4 regions of the Peribacillus asahii genome follow, and region 2 is predicted to be linked to each of the others. Evidence: predicted binding sites of a transcription regulator. Region 2 holds the regulator's gene; each other region holds the start of a gene.
The links. The regulator Rex, encoded in region 2, represses fermentation and respiration genes when NADH is low (regulators of the CRP and FNR family bind a similar motif). The targets are predictions, from matches to a motif close to TTGTGAAATATTTCACAA.
Positions count from the first base shown of each region.

Region 1: a site for Rex is predicted at 4,323-4,340, ahead of BAOM_RS22610 (AtpZ/AtpI family protein). Genes of this name have one in related genera too.
Region 3: a site for Rex is predicted at 4,068-4,085, ahead of BAOM_RS21205 (helical membrane plugin domain-containing protein). Genes of this name have one in related genera too.
Region 4: a site for Rex is predicted at 4,762-4,779, ahead of ahlS (AhlS family quorum-quenching N-acyl homoserine lactonase). Genes of this name have one in related genera too.

Region 1 covers NZ_CP026095.1:4,593,529-4,600,908, forward strand. The annotation lists gene atpA (F0F1 ATP synthase subunit alpha) at 1-1,314, opposite strand, end outside; gene BAOM_RS22585 (F0F1 ATP synthase subunit delta) at 1,340-1,876, opposite strand; gene atpF (F0F1 ATP synthase subunit B) at 1,873-2,394, opposite strand; gene atpE (F0F1 ATP synthase subunit C) at 2,545-2,769, opposite strand; gene atpB (F0F1 ATP synthase subunit A) at 2,841-3,557, opposite strand; gene BAOM_RS22605 (ATP synthase subunit I) at 3,580-3,948, opposite strand; gene BAOM_RS22610 (AtpZ/AtpI family protein) at 3,966-4,178, opposite strand; gene BAOM_RS22615 (S8 family serine peptidase) at 4,400-6,616, opposite strand; gene wecB (non-hydrolyzing UDP-N-acetylglucosamine 2-epimerase) at 6,803-7,380, opposite strand, start outside.
Region 2 covers NZ_CP026095.1:335,363-342,742, forward strand. The annotation lists gene BAOM_RS01825 (ABC-F family ATP-binding cassette domain-containing protein) at 1-1,876, opposite strand, end outside; gene BAOM_RS01830 (redox-sensing transcriptional repressor Rex) at 2,282-2,968, shown strand; gene BAOM_RS01835 (YdiK family protein) at 3,094-3,300, opposite strand; gene BAOM_RS01840 (CPBP family intramembrane glutamic endopeptidase) at 3,297-4,019, opposite strand; gene groES (co-chaperone GroES) at 4,324-4,608, shown strand; gene groL (chaperonin GroEL) at 4,672-6,303, shown strand; gene BAOM_RS01860 (HAD family hydrolase) at 6,550-6,936, opposite strand; purine riboswitch at 7,190-7,291, shown strand.
Region 3 covers NZ_CP026095.1:4,292,616-4,299,995, forward strand. The annotation lists gene BAOM_RS21190 (MarR family winged helix-turn-helix transcriptional regulator) at 1-379, shown strand, start outside; gene BAOM_RS21195 (polysaccharide deacetylase family protein) at 565-1,968, opposite strand; gene BAOM_RS21200 (NAD(P)/FAD-dependent oxidoreductase) at 2,340-3,521, opposite strand; gene BAOM_RS21205 (helical membrane plugin domain-containing protein) at 3,564-3,995, opposite strand; gene BAOM_RS21210 (DUF350 domain-containing protein) at 4,662-5,075, opposite strand; gene BAOM_RS21215 (glutathionylspermidine synthase family protein) at 5,078-6,361, opposite strand; gene BAOM_RS21220 (hypothetical protein) at 6,362-6,658, opposite strand; gene BAOM_RS21225 (hypothetical protein) at 6,682-7,137, opposite strand.
Region 4 covers NZ_CP026095.1:2,444,869-2,452,248, forward strand. The annotation lists gene BAOM_RS11780 (transglycosylase domain-containing protein) at 373-2,760, shown strand; partial or broken gene BAOM_RS25510 (IS110 family transposase) at 2,861-3,006, opposite strand; gene BAOM_RS11785 (sigma-54 interaction domain-containing protein) at 3,286-4,665, opposite strand; gene ahlS (AhlS family quorum-quenching N-acyl homoserine lactonase) at 4,943-5,791, shown strand; gene BAOM_RS25365 (aldehyde dehydrogenase family protein) at 5,899-6,351, shown strand; gene BAOM_RS25370 (aldehyde dehydrogenase family protein) at 6,275-6,889, shown strand; gene BAOM_RS11800 (zinc-dependent alcohol dehydrogenase family protein) at 6,945-7,380, shown strand, end outside.

The DNA of each region.
Region 1 (7,380 bases), 570 kb from region 2:
GAAAAGAATCATAACTTGCTTCTCTACTTTAATTGGCTTGTTCAAGTCTTGTTTTAGAACCTCAACTGTACGAACACCGCGATCTAGTTTCGCTTTTGTCGCTTTATCAAGATCAGAACCGAACTGAGCAAATGCTTCCAACTCACGGAAAGCAGCCAAGTCAAGACGTAATGTACCAGCAACTTTTTTCATTGCTTTAATTTGAGCTGAACCACCAACACGTGATACAGAAAGACCAGCGTTAATCGCAGGACGTACACCTGAGAAGAACAAATCAGATTGTAAGAAGATTTGTCCATCTGTGATGGAGATTACGTTTGTTGGAATGTAAGCAGAGATATCGCCTGCTTGTGTTTCAACAAATGGAAGAGCTGTGATTGAACCAGCACCTAATGTATCGTTCAATTTCGCAGCACGCTCAAGTAGACGTGAGTGCAAGTAGAATACATCCCCTGGGAATGCTTCACGACCTGGAGGACGACGAAGTAGTAGGGAAAGTTCACGGTATGCAGATGCTTGTTTAGAAAGATCATCATATACGATTAAAACGTGTTTACCGTTGAACATGAATTCCTCAGCCATTGATACACCAGCATAAGGAGCTAAGTATAACATTGGAGATGGTTGTGATGCAGATGCAGATACAACGATTGTGTAATCTAATGCACCATTTTTACGTAAAGTTTCAACTGTTCCACGAACTGTTGATTCTTTTTGACCAATAGCAACATAGATACAGATCATATCTTGGTCTGCTTGGTTAAGGATTGTATCGATTGCGACAGATGTTTTACCTGTTTGACGGTCCCCGATGATTAACTCACGTTGTCCGCGTCCGATTGGTACAAGAGCATCGATCGCTTTAATTCCTGTTTGTAGTGGCTCATGAACAGATTTACGATCCATAACACCTGTTGCAAGGCTCTCGATTGGACGAGTTTTTGTTGTATTAATTGGGCCAAGACCATCTAATGGTTGTCCAAGTGGGTTTACAACACGACCAATTAATTCTTCTCCAACTGGTACTTCCATGATTTTACCTGTACGACGTACTTCGCTGCCCTCTTGAATGTCTCTGAATGGTCCAAGAATAACGATACCTACGTTATTTTCTTCAAGGTTTTGCGCTAGACCCATTGTACCATTTGAAAATTCAAGAAGCTCTCCCGCCATCGCATTATCTAAACCGTGAACACGTGCGATACCGTCACCAACAGAGATTACCGTACCAACATCGCTCACTTTAATTTCAGATTGATAATTTTCAATCTGTTTTTTAATCAGTGCACTGATTTCTTCAGCTTTGATGCTCATGAATTTCACCCCTATCTTGTGAATACTAACCTAATAGTTGTTTGCTTAAACGATCAAGCTTTCCGCTCACTGAACCGTCATAAATACGGTTGCCAATTTGCAGCTTGATTCCGCCTAACAGATTGCTATCTGTAATGTTCGTAATACGTAAAGTTTTCTTACCGATTTTCTTTGCGAATGAAGTTGAAACCGCTTCTGTTTCTGCTTCAGTTAGTGGGCGTACTGTATATACAGTTGCATCCGCTACTGATTTTTCTTCATTTGCTAATTCAACAAACTCATCTGCCATTGGCGCAATCATATCAGAACGATGACGCTCAACCATTAGCTTTAATGTGTTTTGAACATATGTTGACAGACTAGAAAAAGCACTAGAGATAATGTCTCTTTTTGCATCACTTGTTAATTTCGGATGCGTTAAAAAGCCTAATAAGTCCGTATCATTTGAGAATACTTCTTTAACGGTGCGAAGCTCTTCTTCAATTTGGTCAAGAAGATTTTGCTCTTTCGCAATTTGGAAAAGAGCTACAGCATAACGTTTGGCTACTGCTAAATCGCTCATCGCTCTTCTCCTACCTCTTGAATGTATTCATTAATTAATTTCTCTTGATCCGCTACTGAAAGTTCTTTTTCAATCACTTTCGACGCAATCATAACAGATAAGGATGCCACTTGCTCACGTAACGCTGCAACTGCTTTTTCCTTCTCTTGTACGATTTCACGTTTTGCTGATTCTTTCACACGCTCAGCTTCTGCACGAGCTTGATTGATAATATCTTCGCGTTGTGCCTCGCCTTGTTTCTTCGCGTTTTCGATTAGTTGAGTTGCTTCCGTGCGTGATTGTTTCACGATCTCACGTTGCTCTTCTAAATATTGAAGCGCTTCTTTTCTGCTTGCCTCTGCTGCTTCGATTTCACTAGCAACATGCTGTTCACGTTCTTTCATGATGCCCATTAAAGGACCCCACGCAAACTTTTTAAGCAAAGCTAACAAAACAATAAACACGACAAGCTGATAAATGATATCTCCACCATTAAAGTGCGCTGCTGCTGCACCAAGTACAAAATTGCTTGTTAACACGCTCGATTCACTCCCTTCATGAGATTCACTATTGAAGCTTTAAGTTTCTATTTCACAATACCATTCTAGAAAAGTTTCAAGTTAACATAAAGCAATGGCGAAGGTTCTCCTGGAATGCTCTTCGCCATTATTAAACTTCTTAAAATTATCTTATTGACCCATAACGATGAATGCGATAACTACCGCGATGATTGGAAGGGCCTCAACTAACGCAACCCCAACGAACATTGTAGTTTGAAGCATACCACGAGCTTCTGGCTGACGAGCCATCCCTTCGATTGTACGACCAACGATAAGACCGTTACCAATACCAGCACCTAATGCACCTAAACCAACTGCGATTGCAGCAGCGATAAGACCTAAAGAACCTGTCATGATAAATTTCCTCCTTGAAAATGTTTATTAGTTTTTAAATAGAATGTTCAAATATTGAACAAAGTTTATAATTAATGGTCGTCACTTACTTTATGAGAAAGATAAACCATCGTTAACATAGTGAAGATAAACGCTTGAATGGAACCGACAAAGACACTGAATCCTTGCCAAGCTAACATTGGTAAAACAGCACCAAGTGCACCAAATACACTACTTGTTCCTAATCCTACAAGTAAGCTTAATAGCAACTCACCCGCATAGATATTCCCGTAAAGACGCAGACCTAACGTTAACGTGTTAGAGAACTCTTCAATTACTTTTAACGGGAATAAGAATCCCATTGGCTGAACATAAGTTTTCGCGTAAGCTTTTCCGCCTCGCATTTTAATACCATAATAATGAGTTAATCCCATTACCATTACGGCTAATGTTAACGTAATCGCTGGATCGGCTGTAGGTGATTTCCACCATAATTCATGCCCGACTACAACCGCAAACGGTAACCCCAACATATTGGATACAAAGATGTACATGATTAATGTCATCCCTAACATAAGGAAACGACCACCTGTACGCCAATCCATATTGCTGTTGATGATATTTTTAACAAAATCCATAACCCACTCAATGAAGTTTTGGATTCCCGTTGGCTTCATCGCAAGTTGACGAGTTGCCGCTACAGCGATAATAAAGACTATAAGACTTGCGACAGTAATCATAAGGACGTTGGCCAAATTGAAATATATCCCGGTATCCATAAGTTCCCACAAAGGAGCTTCATGATTCAACAGTATTCACCTCTCTTCTTTACTAGCGACGTAAAATTTGTATAAAATAATCTATCATAATGACAAAATAGGCTGTCATTAATCCCATAACCACACTTGCTATTTGAAACTTGTCAGGATACTGTAAAGCGATCACCGCAGCTAGGGCTCCTACTGACATTCTTGTCACGCTGCCAAGGGACTTCATCTTTCTGCCTGCTGCTGCTGCCTCAGTGAATTTTCTGTTTTTTTTGACCATTGACCAGAAATTAATTAGGCTACACATTGTTCCAAGCATAAGTCCTTGGAAAATTGTATCATACGGAGTAAATGCTGCTCCTAGTATGTAAATACTCAATAAATACAAAATGTACTTTCGTTGCCTAATGAACATAGTATCTAATTCTGGCATGTTGTCATATAATCTCCCTAGAAATATTGTCGAACTGTGCTGAGCATTGCAATAATGCCGGTAGCAAGTCCTATTAGAAGGCCTACCACTAAAAGCAGCGGTTCGGTATTAAATGTGCTATCAAGCCATTTTCCAAAGAAAATACCTATCAAGATTGGACCGACTAATTGTGAAAGAATCACTGAAATCAATGCCATGGCCTTAAATGGGTGGCGCTTGTTCTGACTCATAATCGCATCCTCGTGGTTGAATTTGGTGATGGATAAATCAAGGAAGAAAGTGGTATTCAAACGACATTTTTCGCACTTGAAAACCCTCTCATTTCATATCCTTAGTTAGCATACAATAGGCTAGAATCAATGTCAATGAGTGGTTAGTGAAATTTGTCACAGATTCGTAAGTTTTAACGAATTGTTCACATCTTTTGTCGAATTTTGACTTGACAACCTTTTTAATCGATGTGTATCATCGTTTCAATTCGATCTTCCCTTGTGCCTCTTTTGGCAAAAATAATGGCTTTATATATCCCAGATGGAGGTAGTTTCTTTCCTGTTACTTCTCGTTTAATAAGTCCTGGCGGGACCGTTTTTTTCCAGTCCATAAACCCAACAAAGGCTAAGCTATCTGCATCATACAGGGCAATGCCAAATTCATCTGCTCCACGAGGTAAATACATTTCATAGCGATACGTGCCTATTTTATCTCCTTGGCCAAATTCAAATCCCATAATTCTAGGGTAATCCGGTTCTTCTTTTACATACAAGAATGGCAAGTTGATTTCCCTAGTTCCTTCCATTAAAATAAGATATCCGTCATAGACCCCTTTCTTCATTTCAGATGGGTTTATTTGTAATCCGATTATCAACTTTTTCTTTTCACCTGGCTGAACGGTAAAGATTGTTGGCAAATTCCAAGTAATACCTGGTTCTTTTAACGGCATACGAAACGAGTAATGCTGCTCTGCAGGCCCCGTATTTTCTACCACAATTTCTTCTTGATGTTCGTCAATCCCTTCTTTTCGTGTATACATCCCAAACGAAAGAGAACTCGGATATAACAAAGTATCTGCCTTAAGAGCTTCCGCAATCTGCAACCGGCCTGCCCCTTGTTCAAACGTATGATACCAGTCTCGACTCTTATTCTTTAAAGGCTTGGCTGTTGTCATCAAAGCTGATTTGATTTGGTTTGGTGTCCAATTAGGGTGAGCTTGCAGCAATAGAGCACAAGCTCCAGCAACATGGGGAGCTGACATACTTGTTCCAGCAAGTTCCGTATATCCATTAGGAATCGTACTATAAATCCCGACACCTGGAGCGAGAATATCAGGTTTAATATTCCAGCTTACGGTCACTGGCCCCCTTGAGCTAAAATCAGCTAGTCTATCTTGTTCCTTTCGATAAACAAAGCTGACGGGCCGGCCTTCTTTATTAGAAATCATCCTTTTAATCCGCTCTCCATCCTTTTTTGGAATCGTTGCTGCAGGAAGGTTGACATCTTTCCCTAACCCAGCTGTAAAAGACCCTTTTGTATTATTAAAAATAATGACAGCCTTAGCTCCTGCTTTTTTCGCATTTTTCACTTTATCCAAAAAACTTAATTTCCCTCGTTGAATAAGAACAATTTTCCCTTGAACACCTTTTAATTCTTTTCGTTCGCCAAGCCCACCATCTACTATGTTTTCTGAAGAAGCGATAGACCACTCTTTTGCCCCTTGTACAGGCAGCAGACTTACTTCTTGCTTCTCTGTTCCGAGCCCATATATAAGGTATGGAACTTTCATCGGTGGTGTAGAGGCTCCAACAGATATCGCCTTTTCTGATGTTCCCGGGGAACCAACTGTCCAAACGGCTGGACCTGAATTGCCGTTTGAAGTAACCGCAACAATACCTTGATCTACGGCTTTATTCAGAGCCAAAGATATTGGTAAATCCGGGCCATTCACTTCATTGCCAAGTGACAAATTTAACACATCAACCCCATCTTCAATAGCGGCATCAATCGCTAACAACACTTGCTCTGTATCCCCCGATCCTCCTGGTCCTAAAGCACGGTAAGCATAAATTTCAGCTTCAGGGGCAACCCCTTTCACCTTTCCGTTTGCTGCAATAATTCCAGCAACATGTGTCCCATGAATAGTTGCCAACTCAGGGTTTCCCCTCGTTTCCATTGGGTCATTATCATGGTCGACAAGATCTTTGCCTCCTTTATAAGCATGCTTTAAGTCCGGATGTGTATAATCAATCCCTGTATCAATAACCCCCACTTTAATTCCTTTTCCTGTTATTCGTTGTTTCCTTGAATCATATACCCCTCTTACTTGGTCGCCTCCAATAAAGGGGACACTCTCATCTAACGCAGCATGATAAACGGCTATTTCCGTTACCGCTTGAATAAACGATTCTTGTTGTAATTTGGCTACATCACGCTTTTTCCCTGATACAGAAAAGCCTGTAATCGCATGTTTATATATAGTTCTTAGCTTTAGTGAGGGATATTTTTTTAACACCTGCTCAATTTGCTCTTTCTTCATCGTGTCCTTAAGAATTACAACCGCTGTTGTACGTGTTAATTCTGAAACCTTTGGTAATGGCGGGACATGAATCGCCGCAAATCCACTACTACTTCCCAAAACTAACAAAAAGCTTATTAACCAAATCAGCCTTTTCACATGCAGTCGCCTCCCCCCTTTAGGGTTATAATTTCACAACAAAGAGAGAGTATACGTAGAAAGTTGGCGGGATTATGAAGGAATTTGGCGGGATTCCCTTCATAATTAGCGGGATCATCCAGCCATTTGGCGGGATTTCATCAAGATACTTCCAAATAATACACATAAAAAAGAAGCTGTCTAAAGTTAGACAACCTCTTTCTCAGGTTCAAATCGATTTGGCGGCATATCAATTTGTTTAAAATAATAACGAATGGCTTTTGCTATCCGCTCTGAAGCATGTCCATCTCCATATGGATTCGAAGCTTTTGACATCTTGTCATGCTCATCACGATTCGTCAGCAATTCATGCGTCAGTTTATAAACCGTTTCCTCATCCGTTCCAGCTAAGCGTAACGTACCAGCCGCAATCCCCTCTGGACGCTCTGTCGTATCTCGCAAAACAAGCACCGGTACCCCAAGTGAAGGAGCTTCTTCTTGTATACCGCCCGAGTCTGTCAAAATCAAATACGCTCTTGCTGCAAAGTTATGAAAATCTAACACATCTAATGGTTCAATTAAATGAATGCGCGGATCATTACCTAGTATCTCCTCCGCCAATTCCCGAACAGCTGGATTCAGATGAACCGGGTATACGACTTGAACATCTTCTTGCTCCATCACAATCCGCTTTACCGCACGAAAAATATTTCGCATCGGCTCCCCTAAGTTCTCACGACGATGTGCCGTTAATAAAACAAGACGATCCTCTCCAAGTGCCGATA
Region 2 (7,380 bases):
CTTGTGCCTGCTCTAGCTTTGTTTGAATTTCTATCACCTTTTCGTGATTTTGAAATACTTCAGAATCACAAAGAAGCTGATTACACTCTTCAATATCTGCCTCTAATTTTTCTATTTCTCCTTCAATCTCTTCAATGCGGCGCTTGCGTTGGCGCTCTGCTTTTTTCGCTTCTTTATCAATGATGTAGCTGTTTTTATCCGTTACTTGCTCTGGTTGTTTACTTTGTGTTTGTTGTTGTTCGAGTGCTTCATGTTCCGCTTGTTCTTGTTTTTTCTGAACATAGTAGTCATAATCTCCAAGGAACTCTACACTGCCATCTTTAGAGAGTTCAATGACCTTCGTTGCAATTCGGTTAATGAAGTATCGATCATGTGAAACGAAAAGCAATGTTCCTGGATAATCGATTAAAGCATTTTCAAGGACGAGTTTGCTATCGAGATCTAAGTGGTTTGTTGGCTCATCGAGTATTAAAAAATTACCTTTTTCCATCATCATTTTTGCTAAAGCAAGTCGTGCTTTTTCACCACCGCTAAGAGTAGAGACTGTTTTTAAAACGTCATCCCCGCTAAATAGGAAGTTTCCAAGTACGGTGCGTATCTCTTTTTCCGGCTTTAAGGGGTGTTCATCCCATAATTCGTTAAGTACTCGTTTGTTGGAAACGAGGTTCGCTTGCTCTTGATCATAGTAACTGATCTGAACATTTGTGCCAAAGTGAATGTCACCTGAAAGAGCAGGCATCTTATCAATAATGGTTTTTAATAGTGTTGATTTGCCGACCCCGTTCGGACCGACGAGTGCAATGCTTTCGCCTTTTGTGATTCGAACGTTAATGTGTTGGGCAACCTTTTCGTTTTGATAGCCAATTGCCAGCTCGTTTAGCTGCAGTACTTCATTTCCACTTTGCTTCTCAATTTGAAAAGAGAAAGAAGCAGATTTTTGATCGCCTTGGGGTCTATCTAAGATCTCCATTTTCTCAAGCTGTTTTCGTCTGCTTTGTGCTCGTTTGGTAGTAGAAGCTCGTGTAATATTCCGTTGAACAAAATCACGCAGCTTTTCAATTTCTTCTTGCTGCTTTTCAAATTGCTTCATATCTCGTTCGAAATCTTCCGCTTTTCTGATTAAATAAGAGCTGTAATTGCCGTGATATTTTTTCATTGAGTGTCGTGAGATTTCATATACTTGATTAACAACTTTATCAAGGAAGTATCGGTCATGAGAAACAATGAGTACAGCACCTTGATAGCCTTGTAAATATTGTTCAAGCCAAGAAAGTGTTTCAATATCTAGATGGTTTGTCGGTTCATCCAGGATTAAAATATCTGGTTTTGTTAAAAGTAATTTACCAAGGGCCAGTCTTGTTTTTTGACCCCCGCTTAAGGTGGAGATAGGTGTAGAAGGGTCAAAGCTGCCAAATTGAAGCCCGTGCAAAACAGAGCGAATATCTGCTTCATATTGATAGCCGCCGGACTCTTTAAATTGAACTTGCAGGGCATCATATTCACTCAGTACTTTTTGATAAATGGCTTCATTAGAGAAAATATCTGGATTTGCCATCTTTTCTTCTAATTGGCGTAAGGTTTGCTCTTGTGAAATGAGATGGTTAAATACGGTTAACATTTCATCCCAGATGGATAGTTCTGATTCAAGGCCTGTATCTTGGGCCATATAGCCGATTGTGACCCCTTTTGGTTGAATAATTTCTCCACCATCATAAGACAACTGTCCAGCAATAATTTTTAATAGTGTAGATTTCCCAGCACCGTTACGACCTACTAGAGCAATTCGGTCTTTATGTTGAACTTCGAGCTTCATATTCGATAGAATGAGTTCCGCTCCGTAATATTTAGATACTTGATTAACTTGTAATAAAATCATGAATTTCACCTCAGGTAGCATTATCCCGAACAAATTGTTATAGAACGTCTATCAGTTTTCAGATATACTGTTTTTTGACTCTAGACGTTTAAGCTTTTCTTCTTAGTGTACCGTATCATTGAACTTATCGGCAATAGAATGGTTATTTCGTTTCAAAACAAGATGTTACATTATGTGGAATAATGGTGTATGATTTATAATAGGGATATTATAACGTAAGATTGTACACTTTCGAACATAGTGCAGTTTATTAAGAGTAAGATGACAGAATCCCTATTGTTTTTAGAAGAACGAGCAAGTTGGGAATGGAAGCGTTATCAGTGATATTTTGAATGCATCTCATGCTTCTATGGAATATAGGCAGAAGAATAGATTGAAAAGCGCGTGTGAAAGCGAGGGAGAATAATGAATCAAGGACAATTAAAAATACCGCAGGCTACGGCCAAAAGACTACCCTTGTATTATCGATTTTTACAAAACCTACATTCCTCTGGGAAACAAAGGGTTTCTTCAGCAGAGTTGAGTGAAGCTGTTAAGGTAGATTCAGCAACGATACGTCGTGACTTTTCGTACTTTGGCGCACTTGGAAAAAAAGGATATGGATATAATGTTAATTATTTATTATCATTTTTTAGAAAAACATTGGATCAAGATGAAGTGACGAAAGTAGCGTTAATTGGTGTAGGGAATCTAGGTACTGCTTTTTTAAATTATAATTTCTTGAAAAATAATAATACAAAAATTAGTATGGCTTTTGATGTGGATGAAAGAAAAGTCGGTACGAATATAGCCAATGTTCCAATTTATCATATGGATGAAATTGAGAGCCGTCTGCAAGGAGAGCATGTTACAGCTGCAATCTTAACCATTCCAGCGCATGTGGCTCAGCCCGTTACAGATCGTTTAATTGCTGCTCAAGTAAAAGGAATTTTAAACTTTACCCCAGCACGATTAAATGTACCTTCTTCTATTAGAATTCATCATATTGACTTGGCTGTTGAATTACAGTCATTGATTTACTTCCTGAAACATTATCCAGTATTAGAAGAAGAAATCGCTGATATAGAGGATGGAATACCAATAAATAAATAAATAAATAAATATATTCTTAAGGCTAATGAAACGATTTTTGGTTCATGCATATGAAACCGTGTACATGAGTTGAAGATGAACAGTGTCTAACATAGCCAAAGAAATAAGCAGCTGATGACAGCTGCTTATTTCTTCTTTTGAATCGATTTTATTTTTACATGTAGTAAAAGCATTCGGATACCGGAGCCGAAGTCCAATGTAGCAATAAAGATAAGGAAATAAGCAAAGAATCCCCAACCTGATGATGTGACAGTTTGGATGGCGAAAGCAGTGAATACGATACCTAAACATATATAAATAATGCTTAATTTTAAAGGTGATTGATGTCTCATAAAAATCCTCCGATGAAAGCTTGCATATTTTGCATGAAATTTTGGATGTCTTCATAATACATTTGCAAAATGACAACGAATGTATTCATAGATACATGAGCAATAATTGGTACTAGAATTCGTTTCGTCTGTACATAAAGGAAAGCGAAGGTAAAGCCCATTGCCGAATATAATAACAAATGCTCTAGTTCCATATGTGCTAAACCAAAAATGATGGAGCTAATCAAAGCTGCAATAAAGAAATTAAATCGCTTATATAAGGAACCGAAAATAACTTTTCGGAAAATAATTTCTTCTAATATGGGACCAATAATAGAACTCACTACTATCATTAATGGAATCTTATCAATGACAGATAAAATTTCCTGCGTATTCGCTGATTGAGTTTGAATGCCAATCCACTGTTCAATTGTAATCGCGATACTTTGTGCAAATAAAGCGAGAAAGACTCCACATATTGCCCAAAAGGTAGAAAGGGAGATGGACGCTTTATCGCGAGTGAGTGCTGATTTTTTCATATCATGTCGCATGAAAAAGAGAGTAAGCAGAAGAGCTAATAAAAAACTAAAAATGGACCAGTAAGCAAAAGCTGTTAATCTCAATTCTCCACTAGGTACTCCTAACGTTTTTCCAATGAACATAAAGAGCGGCAGTCCAATAAATCCAGAGAGCTGCATGGCAAGATACGTAATAATGACATACCAGTATTCTTTTCTCAAAAATAATTCTCCTTTAAGTGAAATCATTCATACATGGGTACAGTGAAAATGGTATCAAAAAATATTGAATAACTCCACTTTTATAGGTGCTATTCAATCATATTTGTTGTAGGGATTTAATAGAATGGGTAGGGCTACTTTTAGTATGAGAATCTATTATCAAAATTAATGTAAAAATTTTTGATGAAGATACTTGCAAAACAGGAATGATTTATTTAATATAATAATTGTGTTAGCACTCATAGGTGTTGAGTGCTAATAATTCAAAACAGTTAATCATAAGAATTTGAGGGGGTTGTTTCACTTGTTAAAACCATTAGGTGATCGCGTTATTATTGAACTAGTTGAGTCAGAAGAAAAAACAGCTAGCGGTATCGTACTTCCAGATACAGCAAAAGAAAAGCCACAAGAAGGTAAGGTCGTAGCAGTTGGTACAGGCCGTGTTCTTGAAAATGGCGAACGTGTTACTTTAGAGGTTGCCCAAGGCGATCGTATTATCTTCTCAAAATACGCTGGTACGGAAGTCAAGTACGAGGGTACTGAATACTTAATTTTACGCGAAAGCGATATTTTAGCAATTATTGGCTAATTATACAACAATACTTAACTGAACGAAAATTTTAATGAAAAATGATTAGGGAGGTACTTATACATGGCTAAAGAAATTAAATTTAGTGAAGAAGCTCGCCGCGCAATGCTTCGTGGTGTAGATGCGCTTGCAGATGCAGTAAAAGTAACATTAGGACCAAAAGGACGCAACGTCGTTCTTGAGAAAAAATTCGGTTCACCGCTTATTACAAATGACGGTGTAACAATCGCAAAAGAAATCGAGCTTGAAGATGCATTCGAAAATATGGGTGCAAAATTGGTTGCTGAAGTAGCAAGCAAAACAAATGACGTAGCTGGTGACGGTACAACAACAGCAACAGTTCTTGCTCAAGCAATGATTCGTGAAGGATTGAAAAACGTAACAGCTGGTGCGAACCCAATGGGTATCCGTAAAGGAATCGAAAAAGCGGTTAACGCTGCAATCGAAGAGTTAAAAGCTATTTCTAAACCAGTTGAAAACAAAGAATCTATCGCACAAGTTGCGGCGATTTCTGCTGCTGACGAAGAAGTTGGTAAACTAATCGCTGAAGCAATGGAACGCGTTGGTAACGACGGTGTTATCACAATTGAAGAATCTAAAGGTTTCACAACTGAGTTAGACGTTGTAGAAGGTATGCAATTCGACCGTGGATATGCATCTCCATACATGGTAACTGATTCAGATAAAATGGAAGCTGTTCTTGATAACCCGTACATCTTAATTACTGATAAGAAAATTGGTAACATTCAAGAAATCCTTCCTGTACTTGAGCAAGTTGTACAACAAGGTAAACCACTATTAATCATTGCAGAAGACGTTGAAGGTGAAGCACTTGCAACACTTGTTGTGAACAAACTTCGCGGAACATTCAATGCAGTAGCAGTTAAAGCTCCTGGATTCGGTGATCGTCGTAAAGCAATGCTTGAAGATATCGCAGCTCTTACTGGTGGAGAAGTAATTACAGAAGAAGTAGGTCTTGACCTGAAATCTGCTACAATCCAATCATTAGGACGCGCTTCTAAAATTGTTGTTACAAAAGAAAACACAACAATCGTTGAAGGTGCTGGAAACGCTGACGCAATCCAAGCTCGCGTAAATCAAATCCGTGTTCAATTAGAAGAAACAACTTCTGAATTTGACCGTGAGAAATTACAAGAACGCCTTGCTAAATTAGCTGGTGGTGTAGCGGTTATCAAAGTTGGTGCGGCTACTGAAACAGAATTAAAAGAACGCAAACTTCGTATTGAAGATGCATTGAACTCTACTCGTGCTGCAGTTGAAGAAGGTATCGTAGCTGGTGGTGGTACAGCGCTTCTTAACGTATACAATAAAGTGGCTGAGCTTCAAGCTGAAGGCGACGAAGCAACAGGTGTGAAAATCGTTCTTCGTGCGATTGAAGAGCCTGTACGTCAAATCGCTCACAACGCTGGTCTTGAAGGATCTGTTATCGTTGAGCGCCTTAAAGGTGAAGCGGTTGGAACTGGATTCAACGCAGCTACTGGTGCGTGGGTAAACATGATCGAAGCTGGTATCGTTGACCCAACGAAAGTAACTCGTTCAGCTCTACAAAACGCTGGATCTGTTGCAGCTATGTTCTTAACAACAGAAGCAGTTGTTGCTGACAAACCAGAACCTGCTGGTGCTGCTGGAATGCCTGACATGGGCGGAATGGGCGGAATGGGTGGCATGATGTAATCTGCCCGGAAATCCTTGTAAGTAAAGGTTTCCTAGCTAGAAAAATGTGAAATGATAAAGTAATGTATATAATTTTAGGCTTCTCATTAATTGGTACAAATTGATGAGAAGCATTTTTTATTTTTGGGTTACATGCACAGTTTGGGACCCTAGAAGTCTCATCCGTGCTGGGCACACATAAAATTAGCCGGGAAGAACTTAATCTTCTTGGCTAATTTGTAAATAAGCATGAATTCTCACGGTTTTTTATAGTGAATTCATCTCTTTAATCAATTCCGATATACTTTTCACTTTTCTTCCATTATATTCGAGATATTCTGATTCATATAAATCAATATATACCGTTTGCATTCCAATGTTAATGGCTGGAGCAATGTCATTTATATAATTATCACCAATAGATAATCCTTTTTCAGGTCGAATATTGAACTTTTGTAAGAGGTCTAAAAAATGTTTCTTTGTATCTAGCGGTTTATTTGCTTCTGTGATGATATTTTCAAATATGTCCTGCAAATCTAAATTTTGAAGAATGCGATGTACATCTTCTGGCAGCTGCTTTTTTAATTGTTCCGAATAATAAACGAAATGATCTGTATCCTCGTATAAAGTGCCGTCAAAATCAAAATGACTAATTCCGCGTTTTCTATTATACTTCTTTCCATTGTTGCCTCCGGTATTTTCCTAAAAAGTTATCCACTAGTATATTTTCAACATAAAAAGGCCTAAAAATATACAGGAACTTAATGAGTATTTAGGGTAATATTGTAGTAGTTTGATTTTATTAATAATTCACACTACTTGCATAATTACCGAACATTATATTTACTTTTCAAAAAAATATTCGTGTTTTATTGACGGTTGGAATTTCTGATGTTACTATGTGTTAGTAAAAATTAAATACGGTTCTCGTATAATCCTGGGAATATGGCCCAAAAGTTTCTACCAAGCTACCATAAATAGCTTGACTACGAGGTTGTGTATATAAATATGGAGATAAATTCACTTTTTATTCCTATTATCTACCTATCTGAAGTCAAGCTCCGGTGTATCTTGGGGCTTTTTTATTTTTTTACAAGT
Region 3 (7,380 bases), 870 kb from region 2:
AACGAATAATATGATTATTAAATGGAATAAAATGTTCAAAGAGAACCTAGGGATTTCCCATATTCTCGTACTAAATTATCTTAAAGAAAATGGAAAAAGCCGGCCATCAGATATCGCAAGAGCTTTAGGATTAACTCCTCCCTCTTTAACTCACTTATCTGAAAAACTCGTACAAAAAGAATTGGCCACACGAGTTGTTGATGATGAGGACCGAAGAATTATTTATTTAGCGATTACAAATAAGGGCGTTGAAATGGTTCAGATAGCACATGAAACAGGAAAGACATTACGCACAAATTTATTCGAAACATTATCAGAAGAAGAGCGACAACAACTATTAACTATCTATGAGAAGCTTAACCACTCGCTGGAAAAATAAAAAACATATGCTTGTTCTCATGTAAGACCAAGCATATGCTTTTTACTATATATATTCAAGTTGTTAAACTGGTATAGGAAGGCCCCTCGCTCGTACAAGACATTGTTTTCCTATGAGCAGAAGCTAAAAATCATTCTGCTAACTAAATGAGATGTAATCCTAGCAGAAAACTAATTTAGATTATACTAATCTGCTTTTCTTAATTTCTGGATTTCCTGTAATTCCGAAATCGTTACTAATTGATAGCCTTGCTTATTAAGTCGTTTAATAATTTCAACAGCAGCCTCTGCACTTGATTGATAAATATCGTGCATGAGAACAACTTTTCCATCCTCTGCTTGAGCCATTACTCGTTTTACAATCTTATCTTTATTACGAACTTCCCAATCCTCTGGATCAATATCCCATAAGATTACATCCATTTTCTTAAAATACTTAGTAATTTTTTTATTTGTTGCTCCATATGGCGGGCGCATATGGATGGGTTCATATCCACTCACTTTTTTAATAATAGATTGGGTTTCTTCAATTTGACTTGTCACTTGCTTCTTATTTAACCTTGTTAATTGTGGATGGTCCCATGAATGGTTTCCTACCTCATTTCCACCCTCTAACATCTCTGTAATCATATCCGGATAATATTTCACTCGACTTCCCAGCACAAAAAATGTCGCATGGCTATCGTATTTTTTTAATGCCTTTAAAATGGTCGTAGTCGTACTTGTATTCGGGCCATCGTCAAATGTAAGAGCAATGACTTTTTTATTTGGATCAATATTCATTTCTCTTTTAGGAAGCTCTGCCACAGCATTTGGCGGCTGAATTTCTTTAATTTTATTTTTATTAGCCTTATTATTTTGATATGTATCCAGAAGATCATTTTTAAAGACGTTCTTTTTAATAGCAATTGTTTGTACGCCTAAATGATCAGGAGCAACTTGATTAGGTCTGAAATACAACACGATTGTATCTTCTAATATACTAAAATGACGAAAATTCTCTTTTATCGGCTTAGTTCCGTCTTTTAAAGTATGCATTGAAGCAGCAATGTCTTGATTTTTCTTTAGTTGTGCATAAGAAATAGTAGATAATATAGATAAGTAATCTGATTTTTCCTTAAAAATATCCTCCAATGAAAGGGACTTTTGTAGTGGAATATCGAAGTTAAACGTCTGTAGGTCTATATAACCATCCTGTTTATCAATTTGCTTATATTCTTCAAACACAATCGTCACTGTTTGTTTACTATAATGGACGATATCATAAGTAATACTTAACTCGGAAGTTTCCTTTTGTGAGGAATTTTTCCCACTCAACTCTTTCTCGTATTGAGAAATTCTCTCTGTTACATAATTTTTCAACGTTTCATCAATTATGTTCATTTCGAAGAATGGATAACTAACCGAATAACCTCCATATGTACTATCTTTGAGTAACATTTTCATCTCTACATCCGAATATTTGTTATCCATACTTTTTACCGCTTGAGCCTTTGAATTAATCAAATAACTAGCTATTCCTATTAACATACAACAACCGATTAGCGCAATAAAGACCCTCTTATAATTCAGTTTTCTCTTTCTTTCCATTTGTTACTCTTCCCCTTATATAATTCTAATAAATAAACACATTAAAATATCAGTTCTCTCAAGCGCTAGTTATATAAAAAGTTTTGTATGCAGCAATTTAGATTGCACGAAGGCAAGAAATCTTCCTCTCTCTGATTTTACCAGTATTGATGTTTTTAGCAATGGCAAAGTAAATAATTATCAAGAAATTGACGAAAAACAACGAGAAAAATAGAATGTTAGCAAATATATAGGTGTACCCTTTATTCATCATTATTATATGAACCTAAATCGCAATATAGCTGGATTTTTTTATAAAACTTATGAACAATAAAAACCCCTATTCCAAAAAATCGAAATAGGGATTGTGATTATCTTAACATATCTCCAAATTAATAGGCGTAAGTATACAACGCTTTAATGTGAGACATGTAACGAATGTTACTTGCTTCTTTCATCAATGTTGCCGGAAGACCTTTAAGTGGAGTGTTGTTAGCTCCGATTGTCGCAACACCATCTTTGCGTCCAAGACTTGCAAGTGTACCTGAGTTTACAGGATTAAACTTATCCATTTTTTGGCCTGCGAAGTATGCAAACAAGTTGAATCCAACAAGTTCACCCATTTGCCAAGCGTTTTGTGCAGTTGGTGCGTACGGACGACCGCCTTCTTCTGGGAAAGCAACAGCGCTGTCACCAACAACAAATACGTCGTTATGTGATTTAGATTGAAGGAATTCATTAACGGTTGCTCTTCCACGGTCCACTTCAAGACCTGATTCACCAACGATTGGAAGTGCTGCTACGCCACCTGTCCAAACAAGCGTGTTAGCGACGATTGTTTGACCGTCTTTTAATGAAATCTCATTTCCTTTAACACCTGTTACAGGAAGACCTGTTAAGAATTCAACACCACGTGCTTCTAAGCTTGCTGTTGCGCGTTCGATTAAGTTATCAGGTAGAACTGGAAGAATTTTAGGACCAGCTTCTACAAGCTTGATTTTCAAATCGCTGAAGTCTACGCCATATTGTTTCGCAATTTTCGGGAAGTTATCAACGATTTCACCAACTAATTCAACACCTGTTAATCCGCCACCGCCGATTACGATAGTTGCATCTGCTTCATTTTTCGTTTTCGCATATTCACGAATGCGACCTTCGATATGATTGTAAATTTTATTAGCATCTGCTACAGATTTTAATACTAGGCTGTTTTCTTCAAGTCCTGGGATACCGAAGAATCCAGTTTGACTTCCTAAACCAACAACAAGGGCATCGTAAGTTAAGATAGAACCATCAGCAAGTTTTACTTCTTTTTTGTCTACGTTGAATGATTCAACTTTAGAAATTTTAAGGTTAATATCTTTTCCTTTGAAAAGCTTTTCTAAAGGCACAGCAACAGCTTGTTCTTTAATAGTTCCACCTGCAAGACGATGTAATTCTGTGATGATTTGGTGAGTTGGGAATTGGTTCACCACTGTAACTTGAGCTTCATCCTTGTTTAAATATTTACGAACAGTTAAAGCAGAAAGTACTCCGCCATAACCTGCACCTAAGATGACGATATGTTTTGACATAGTTAATCCTCCGTCCTTACGAATTAAATGTGAAACAAACTATTATTTTTGGCTATTTTTTTCTGCTGTAATTTGAAGAAAAGCGTTTGCAAAACGGAACAACTTTTGTGCTTGTGGATCTTTAAGCATTTTTAAAATACCGAATAAACCGATTACGTCCTGATTTGCATCTGCACGATCTTTTGCTTCAATAGCAGTCGCAGCAAGACCTTTTACAGAGTGTGTAACTGGTTCTACGATTTCTGTAATTGCACTAACCGTATCGCTTTTTAATACTTCATCCGTGGCAACCGATTGAGCAAGATCGTAAGACTTTGTTAAAATGTTTACTAATTCAGTCAATTTCGGCAATTGTTCTACTAAAGTAGTCAGTGATTCTTGTACCTCAGGTTTTAATAGCTGATCTAGTACATCCAGTTGTTCTTGGCTCGCTGTCAATGCTTCAGACTTTTGTTGAGTGCTTGTTTCTGACATATCCAATTCTCCTTTACAATAAGCATATTGCTTAATTTTGCATTTTCTTAACTCATATAAGTTTAGGAAACTTTGTAAAACTTTACACAAAAAAATAAAACCTTTTAAATGTCTTTAAACGTACCAATACCAGTGACTCTTCTCATTATATCCTGCTATATAATTATTGAAAACCTCAAAAGTAGATATAAAAAAATTCCTTTAACTGGATTAATAAAATTAAAAACATCCGCTAATAAACCTCCATAAACAAGAGCTGCGTTTATTAGCTGAGATTTTCTTCATAGAAAAAAATCCAACGTGCGATTCGCGACAATACCTATCTTAACACAGAATGCGACGCATTAAAATGCACGACTTTCTTTTAAAATAAGTATGCGACAAATACCTACTCAATATGTGGCTACTTGGTCGTTATTCCTATGTTTCCTTCCCATTAAACAACATGTGAATAACATCACAAACTATTCCAGCAATTAAAACGAATCCAGACAATGACAGTATAACATAATTCATACATGATGTAACCATGTGCTTTAAAATGAATCTGTTAAATAAGGTTGTTAATTTTTTACTCAACCATATTCTAGCCTTAAAAATTCTAGACGTGATAAATGTAAGAAAAGACGACTCATTTTCCTTCTGAGCCGTCCTTTACTTCTTCCATTAATACGTCAAGCTTCCCGCTACAATTAGACCAACTGTAATACCGACTGCAAATAAGCTAAAACCGACAGCTGTGTTTCCTTCCTCTACCTTTTTCGCTAGATTTGTTTTCGGTGTTAAAATATATTCAATGATTAAATAAGCTACCACTTGTGTCGCGATTCCAATCAAGCCCCATAAAAAAGCATCCACTACATTCACACTGCTTCCCCACACTGTATAGAGCGTAATCCCTAAACCAATGACTTTTCCCCATAGCTTTAAAGCAACCGCAAGATTCCCTTCTTTAATTAATTGCCATTCTGAAAACTTCGTCGTCAGCGCAAATGCGATTAATCCAAGTACAATTAAAACAAATCCTGTCCCCACATAAGCTAAAAAATTTAAAAAGCTATCCGAAGATATAAAATCCATCTCTATTTTTCCTCCTCTTTATCTAAGCCGATTGGCAAGAAATATGATTCATTATCTGTAATCTGTCTCCCAGCACGAATGCCAATCGAACTGACCTGACCATTTATATAGAAGCAACCGTACATATAATGTACTTGCTTCTCTCCTTGTTCTGTTTGTACAACTGTTTTAGGAAGCTCGATAAACTGCTGATAAACCGGCACTGAATCTTTATATGTTTTATGCTGATCTTCGTCCAGTTTTTGACCTGTGCCTCCATAAATTTCAACCGTGTCTCCTTCACGACCGAAAGACGGTTTCTTTACATAGTTCACCTTTTGCTGCCAAAACCAGTCCTCATCCATATAAGTAGGCAAAAAATAGGTCGAAATCCATTGATGTTCTTCCTCTGTATAAAAAGAATGTCTCACTTCATGTAATCCCCAAATAAGAGCCATAATAGCTTTTGATTGCAACAAAAAAGCGGAAGGAGGATTGATAACAGCCAACTCTTTTTCTTCCACAAGCTTCATTAAAAATTGTCCTACTTTTTCTTTCGTTAAAGGGTCTTCATCTTCGATTAGATGTTCAAGTGGATACGTCTGACGATACAATACATCTATTTTTTCACCTTGGTCATCGTACAGTCCGCGTTCTACTACAACTTCTCCATTCTCCTTAATTGCTTCCGGTACAACTCTTAATCGATCAAGACTTGTAAAACGGCTATTAAAGCCACTCAATTGCTGTAAATACATAGTTGTTAAGCGGTCTTCTGCGTGGTCTCCATGGGAAGCAAAAACAATATGAGGAGTTTTTCTCTTTCCAAGAAAGCCAACAGCTGCTTTAATAGCCTTCTGAAGCGCTTCTCGAAGCTTATCCTCACACGCCTCATTCGGATTTTTAAGCTGAAACGCTTTGCACACTTTTTCATTTATATTAAATGTCTCCATAATAAAAGTCGGTGTATCTGCATTCATCTCAAGCAGTTTTACATCTTGTTCCGTCACCACTAAATCAAGGCGGGCGATAACACTTTCAAAAGGAAGGGTCTGTAAACGAATATACGTAAAAGATTCAGGAGGAAATCCAAGTTGAAGGAATGTCTCATCATCTAAATTCCTTAGCAATGGAGCCGTTTTATAAAAAATATGGCCGATTCGCTCCGCCGCTGTTCGGATGCGTCCAATCGTTTCTGATGTTTCCTTTTTCACATCCCACAAAGCGTATTCCATGCCATATAAATCAGACCAAAACCCGTCGATTTGTTCATAAAACTGCTTCCTTTCATCATGAAACGTACTCATTTACCCTCCAAATCCACCTTTTGTCCCACTTCCAATCCCTGACTTTACATAGGATTGATAAGAATAACTGGTTTTTAATGCTTTTTTATTTGAATAAACAGTCCCGTTGTGATAGTAACCACCTGAGTGCGAGGAACTATCATCATCACAGTAATATGTTCCCGTCTTCTTATCCCAGTCCCAATCATCACAATCATATCCAGTCGGTTCAGGCGGACGATCTTCCCCGCAAGCGGCCAAAGAGGCAGCAAGCGCCGCCGTTAATACTCCTGTCATCATTTTCTTTGTTTTTTTCAATTTCTATACTCCTCTCCCCATGTTCACATCGTATAGCCAGTTGGTGTTACATATAACACATACACTTTCCGGTCTTCATCAATCTCTGCTGAATCTCGCTCCCATTCCTTACCGTAATCATATGTATATACACTGCCAATTACACTTAACACATCTAGATGATTGGTCATATATTTAGACGTAATAAGTGGATGGTTCTTCCTTGCGTTCAACTCACGAACCTCAAGCTTGATTCCCTGCTTCGAATCCTCCTCTTTTTCTATTAGTCCCTCTTCATACACTTCCACATAAATGACAAACAAATCATTTTCGATGGCGGAGGAAAGCTGTTTATATGTAACCCCTTCTTTAACGAAAAATTCACATTCTCTTCTTGCCAGAATTTGTTCTAGGTCAATACCTGGATAATGATAAATCGGTACAAATTGCTCAGGTCCCTTTTGCAGCCGATACTCTAAAATAACAGATTGAAACTCCATGCAACTCCCCTTCTTCTATGTATCTACCTTACGTTTCATTTATAATTCGACTTTTATTTTACTGGAATATTCACATAATCAATATAAGAAATACTATCTATTTTTTGTAAAATACCTATGAAACATTATCGTAAAAACAATATATCTAAAATTTAATATAATCGTAACATTAGTCACAAAATCGTTTAAACCCTAATATTTCCTTGGTTTAGTTAACATTTTCTAGTCAATTTGTCACAACCT
Region 4 (7,380 bases), 2.1 Mb from region 2:
CATAGGCAGGAACATATTTGATATGTACAATATGTTCCTGCCTTTTTGTTATGGCTGTTTTAGAATAAAGTTTAATCAAATGGATACTAATAACTTCAATAAATGAACAAGAGGAAAGAGCGTGTTTTGAAAATTCATACTCTGATTCAATCTTATTCATTAGGATTTTAAATTCTTCATTTTTCATTCATGGTATCTATATCATTATTTTATATGCTAATCTATAATTATCACCAATAATTCCTAAATGATAAATATGATAGTTTTATTATTTTCATCTACCTACATCATCCTTTGGCTGATATTATTCCTGAATAGAAAGGAAAAGGGCCTACGCTATTACTATGCCATAAAGGAGTTGTTATCACCGTAATGGGCATCTTTCGTTCTATCTTTACTAACATATTATCTCTATTTGCTCAAGTATTTAAAATTCAACAACATTGGATATGGGAAGTCTTAAGTTTATTGATGAGTATTGTGGCTATCGGACTTTTGATATGGGGATTAATTGCCCTATTTTCACATAAGGAAGAAGCTATTACAAACAAATATAAACGAATCATATATAACGTTTCTTTTTATTCTTTAGTAGGATTACAAATTGGCTTTCTTTTATTTTTTATGGGCTTTATTGGGATAAGTATCTTGGTTATCGGACTTTTAATTTTGGGATTGGTTGCCCTATTTTCACATAAAGAAGAAACCATTATAAACAAATATAAACGCATATTGTATAGCGTTTCTTTTTATTCTTTAGTAGGGTTACAAATTGTCCTTCTCTTATTTTTTATAAGTCGGATTGGAATTACCATTTATATCGCAAGTTCCGATTCCAAACTAAAGGATTACACTTTTGATGCTCAAGCACTGCAATATGAATTAACGAATATTTTTATCTACGATCAAAAAGGAAATCCAGTATATAAAGTCGTTCATAATAGTACCAACAGAGATGTTGTGACGTTAGATGAAATGCCTACTCAACTACAACGTGCGTTTGTGGATGTTGAAGACAAACAATTCTATCAACACATCGGTGTATCCATTGAAGGATACATTCGTGCCTTTTTTTATGAAATGATTCGTCCATCACAAAAAATGCACGGAGGAAGTACCATTACACAACAATTGATTAAAAATGTGAACGGGGACATATACAATAGAAATGTCTTACACAAATTTCAAGAAGCCCTTTTATCCATCATTATCGAGAGCAAATATAGCAAAGAAGAAATTCTCGAAATGTATTTAAATCGGATTTATTTAGGAGAAGGCGTATATGGGGTAGGTACAGCTGCGAGACAATATTTTAATAAAAACGTTTATGATTTAACCTTAGTTGAAAGTGCGTATTTAGCTGGTTTACCAAAAGCACCTTCTACATATACAGAAGACTTAAAAGCAGGAAATCAACGTAAAAATATTGTCTTGCAAGCAATGAAAGAGAATGAAACCATCACAGAAAACCAATATCAAAAAGCGGTACAACAAACCGTTGTATTGAAACAAGCCAAGACCAAACAGACTTCTGCTTTAGATTCATATGTTGATTATGTATTAAAAGAAGCAAAAGAAGATTATGAACTGAGTGATAAAGATTTACAAAGTAACGGGTATCATATTTATACGTATTTAGATACTGAATTTCAACAGCATATGTACCAAACGGCTCAATCTTTTTCTTACAAAGACGATCGAGAATCCAAAGACAAAAAAGTGCAAGTAGGGATAGCTGCTGTCGATAACGACAATGGAAACATCATTGCTTTATATGGAGGACGGGATTTTGTCAGAGGATATTTAAATCGTTCGTATCAGTATTATCAACCAGGTTCTATTATTAAACCACTTGTTGTGTATGCACCTGCTTTGGAAACAGGAAAATGGAATGCACAATCCGCCGTCGTTGATGAAAAAACAAATTTTAACGGCTATTCTCCTAAAAATGCAGGAGAAAAATATGGAGGCAAAATCACACTAGAACAAGCCATAATTCGTTCAGCCAACATCCCTGCTGTTGCAGTATTTCAAGACATCGGCATAAAAACTGGTGTAAAAGTATTAGAAAAAATGAACATCGAGATACAAGGAAAAGACAAACAGTTACACTTGGCATTAGGCGGAATGGAAAAAGGGGTTACCCCTATTCAAATGGCACAATCGTATGCTGTCTTTCCTAACTACGGATACTTTAAACCAGCGAAAGCCATTAAGTTGATCAAAAATAAAAACGGAGAGTTCGTTCAAAAGAAGGAACAAGCCGAAATAAAAGGTATCGATGTTTTTACATCAGAAACCGCTTATCATATGACTGAAATGTTGCAAAAAGTCATAACCGAGCCAAATGGAACAGGAAAGAACGCTAAAATTGGTGTTCCTGTTGCAGGAAAAACAGGTACAACGGAAGAAGAAGGAACAAATGGAGGAATTCGAGATGCTTGGTTTGTTGGGTATACACCAAATGTGACGATGTCCGTCCATTTAGGGTTTGATCAACCAGGTAAGACCCTCTATCTAACGACTTCAGGTGGCGATAATCCAGCTACCTTATTTGCTCGTATTATGAAAGAATCACGTAAAAATACGGCTTCGGTTGCTTTTCAAAAACCACAAAGCGTGAAAGAAATAGAAGAAAGAACAGCAAAAGAAGCGGAAAATACAAGCCTTATACAAGATTCAAAAAAGAAATTATCTGAAATGAAATCTTCTATCGCTTCCTTTTTCGAACGTTTCGTTCAAAACATTAAAACAGAGTAACTAGATAAAAATAGCAGATCATACGTCTGCTGTCAGACTGTAGACAAACTCAATGAAAATCGAGTTTGCTTACAGTCTGACATTCCAATAGGAATCTATATACCTCTTTCAAAAAATGAAGTAAGGAATCTAATGCCTCATTGGTATGCGATACTTTAAACTTTTTCTGTAAGGCTTCCCCTTATCTAAAAATACTTGAACTTGACTTTCCCCTCTGGAAACATCCAGATCAACTACTGGATTCATTATTTATCTCTTCCTCTCTCAAATTACCTACCAGTAACCCCTAACCATTTGGAGGAAAACGGCGGAAACGATGTATTCGTAAACGGGAATAACTCGCTGATTGTGCAAAACCACTTGCATCAAAACATGCATAACGGGATCTTTGTATGAAGTATGATTAAAACTTTGGTTTCTTTTTGGTTATTTGACTGTACTACGTACGTGAAGCCAAATGGTTACTTTCTCGAATATCGTTCCTGTAATTATAAAGTGACTAGTTAATAAGAATAAACGAAATGTTCATCCCCCTTCACCCCACCTCTGCAATTTCTTCAATAGTGTAGTATGATGAACACCTAGTTCTTTTGCTGCTTTTCTAATAGAGTTATTTCTATTGATGGCTTCTTCTACAATCATTTTTTCATAGTTTTCAATTTGGTTTTTCAAGTTTTTAGGAAAAAGTTTGTATGCAGAATGAAAAATATGTCGAGGCAAGTGCTCGGGTTTGATGATCACCTCTGGAATCGAGACAATTAAGCTTTCCATGATGTTCTTTAATTCACGGATATTCCCTGGCCAATGGTAATCTTGCAAAACTTGTTTCGTCTTCGGTAGAAGTTCCTTTTCAATTCGGTATTGCTCTTTAAAATTATAGAAGAAGTGATCAATTAATACATCGATGTCTCCTAGTCTTTCCCTTAGTGGGGGAACTTCAATTTGAACGACAGCTATTCTATAAAATAAATCCTCTCGAAATTCTCCAGCATGCATTTTTTTCTCTAAATCTCGATTGGTAGCCGAAATAATACGTATATCAATTTTCTTTGATTTATTGCTCCCTATTCTCTGTACCTTTTTATCTTGTATCACTCGTAAAAGCTTAGCCTGAAGCGGTAATGGCATTTCACCAATCTCATCCAACAAGAATGTTCCACCATCTGCTAACTCCAACAAGCCCATTTTCCCTTCTTTCTTTGAACCAGTAAATGCTCCCCCTTCATATCCAAAAAGCTCAGATTCCAAAAGGGCTTCAGGGATGGCCGCACAATTGACTTTTATTAGCGGCTTTTTGTGACGGTCACTCATATGATGAATCAGATTAACAATCTCCTCCTTACCCGCTCCAGAAGGTCCCGTAATAAGAATACTTGTTGGAAAAGGAGCTACTTGTTCCACTTTTTGAACAATTTCCTTCATCTGTGGACTATTAAACAGAAATTGAGACTTCTGTTCTCCTACAAAATCGAATGTAAAACGATGGTTGTTAAGTTTAGAAATCGTTTCAACACGTTCTAAATCATTTTTTAATTGGTTTAAATAAGTTATATCACGAACGCTGGAAACAACCATTTCAATGTTTCCATCCTGATTAAAGACAGGTCTCCCTGTCACAATGACATCCTTTTTTCTACCTAATTTTTGCATTATTGAAAGAGTTTTTTTCTGTTCTAAAACCATTAATGATGCAGACTGATCAATATACCCTTCGTTTATTAAATCCCCCATGTACCTGCCTACAAGATCCTTTCGCTTAAAGCCAGATAATTTTTCATAAGCAGCATTAACATAGAGCGTGATTCCTTCTGGATTCACAATATAAATTCCATCAGGAACAAATTCAAGAACGGTTAATAATCTTTGTATAACGACGGAGGATGGATATTGAATTAAAAGGTTCATTTTCCTCACCTCTCCCTTTTGTGGTGAATTTTTTCTATCTAGCAAAGAAAATTGTAACCACTTTCCACATCTCCATATACATAATTTAACATATTAGTATGAAAATTTTCACCAATTTCGAACTATCGGAATGGGACAAGGCTTTAAGTAGACTTGGCATAGTTTTTGCATTATTACATGTAAGGAAAAGAGGAGGCCTAACAAAAGACTTTTTATTCATGGTCAATGAATTTTAAATGCTAAATGTTATTCATTTTAATCTATAGGGGGAATCTCAATGGCAAATATTATTCAACCAACTCCAAAACTTTATGTATTGGATACAGGAACAATGAAAATGAACAAAAATTATATGATAGCCATGCACAATCCAGCAAGTATTGATACTCCAAATCCACCTGCTGAGTTTGTAGAATTTCCAGTTTATGCAGTATTAATTGATCATCCAGAAGGGAAAATTCTATTTGACACTGGCTGTAACCCAGAAGGTATGGAAAAAAATGGACGATGGCCTGAAGGAGTTCAAAAGCTCTTCCCTTCCTTTCAAGATGAGTCATGCTATCTGATTAATCGTTTAGAGCAATTAAATACGCGTCCTGAAGATATTAAATATGTGGTTGCTTCCCACCTTCATCTTGATCATGCTGGTTGCTCAGAATTATTTACAAACGCTACCATTATCGTTCATGATACGGAGCTCTCTAATACAATGAAGCAGTATGCGATGACAAAAGACATGGGTGCCTATATATGGGCGGATGTGAATGCCTGGATAAATAATGGGCTAAAGTGGAAGACAGTTATGCCGCATGAAGATGAATTAGAGCTTGCAAAAGGTGTAAAAATATTAAACTTCGGACCTGGACATGCCTGGGGACTACTTGGATTACATGTTCAATTACCTGGTGCAGGCGGAATTATTTTAGCCTCCGATGCGGTATACACATCTGAAAGCTACGGTCCACCAGTTAAAATGCCAGGAATTATCTATGATTCTCTTGGATATTTAAACGCAGTAGAAAAAATTAGAAAATATGCAGAACGAACAAAGTCCCAAGTCTGGTTTGGTCATGATTCTGAGCAGTTTAGGAAGTTTATTAAATCAACGGACGGGTTTTATGAATAATACGAAGTAAAGATTCAACTAGTCTCATGTCATGCTATCGACTATGTTTCATGAGACTACTTTTCTAGATTTCATTTTTGGCGTAAGGAAATGGAGGTACTATCGACTTGATTAATGTAGATACATTATATTTTGGTTCATTTATTAATGGTCATGAGAGAAAGAAAGATGGCAGAAAGGATTTAACGGTATGTAACCCCTATAACAATGAAGTCATTGGAAGAATATCATGCGCAACAGCGGATGATGTAAAAGATGCTGTCGATACCGCACATCGTGTTTTTCAGGATACGATGAAAAAAATGCCCGCATATGAACGCTCTGAAATTTTACGAAAAACGGCGGATCTATTAGAAAGTAAAGCTGAAGCATTTGCCGAATTACTTTCCTTAGAAGCTGGTAAACCAATTCGTGAAAGCAGAGGCGAAGTAGCACGGGCCGTCCAAGTTTTGCGCTTTGCATCTGAAGGAGCCAAGTCTATTTATGGAGAACAGATTCCTATATGCTGGGCAGGCATGTGTTTCGGCACAACGAATCTACGTGCAAGAAAATGTATATGAACAGTTTATAGATAAACTCGTTGCAAAAGTAAAAGCACTAAAAACAGGAAATCCACTGGATGAATCGACAGATATGGGACCCATGATTACAGAAGAAGCAGCCAAACGAGCTGAATTATGGATTAAAGAAGCTGCTGCACAAGGCGCTACAGTATTAACCGGCGGCAATCGTCATAGAGCTATGCTTGAGCCAACCGTCATAGTTGATGTGACACACGAAATGAAAGTTGTTTGTTTAGAAGTCTTTGCACCCATCGTGACTGTAATGCGATTTTCGAAAGAAGAAGAAGTCATTGAACATGCAAATGATACTGATTTAGGATTACATGCAGGTGTCTTTACTTCGGATATAAACAGAGCACTACGGGTAGCAGATGCAATTGAAACAGGCGGTGTTTGGGTCAACGAAGTTTCAGTTCGCCGCTATGACCATATTCCTTATGGCGGTGTGAAAAATAGCGGCATTGGTAAAGAAGGCGTTAAATATGCGATTGAGGATATGACAGATACAAAGTTTTTAGGGATTAAACTATTGTAAGTACTCATATTCTGACTGATTAACTTTAATGAATTCTATTTGAGGGGTTGATGATATGAAAGTACGCTCTGCTGTATTACGTGAATTAGGAGTGGCCACACCTTATGCAAAGAGCCGTCCCATTAAGATTGAAACGCTAGAGCTAGATTCCCCAAAGCATGAAGAGGTTTTAGTTCAGATTAAGGCAGCTAGTCTCTGTCACTCCGATTTATCTGTCATAAATGGAAGCAGACCTAGACCGCTGCCTATGGCATTAGGACATGAAGCTTCAGGTATTGTAGTAGAAGTCGGAGATGGTGTCACAGATTTAGAGTCAGGTGATCATGTTGTTTGTGTATTTGTTCCTAGCTGCGGGCACTGTATCCCATGTAAAGAAGGACGTCCTGCGCTATGTGAACCTGGTGCAGCATCGAATACCGAAGGAACATTAATTAGCGGAGGAATACGATTGCATACAGATGCAGAAGATGTCAATCATCATGTCGGTGTAT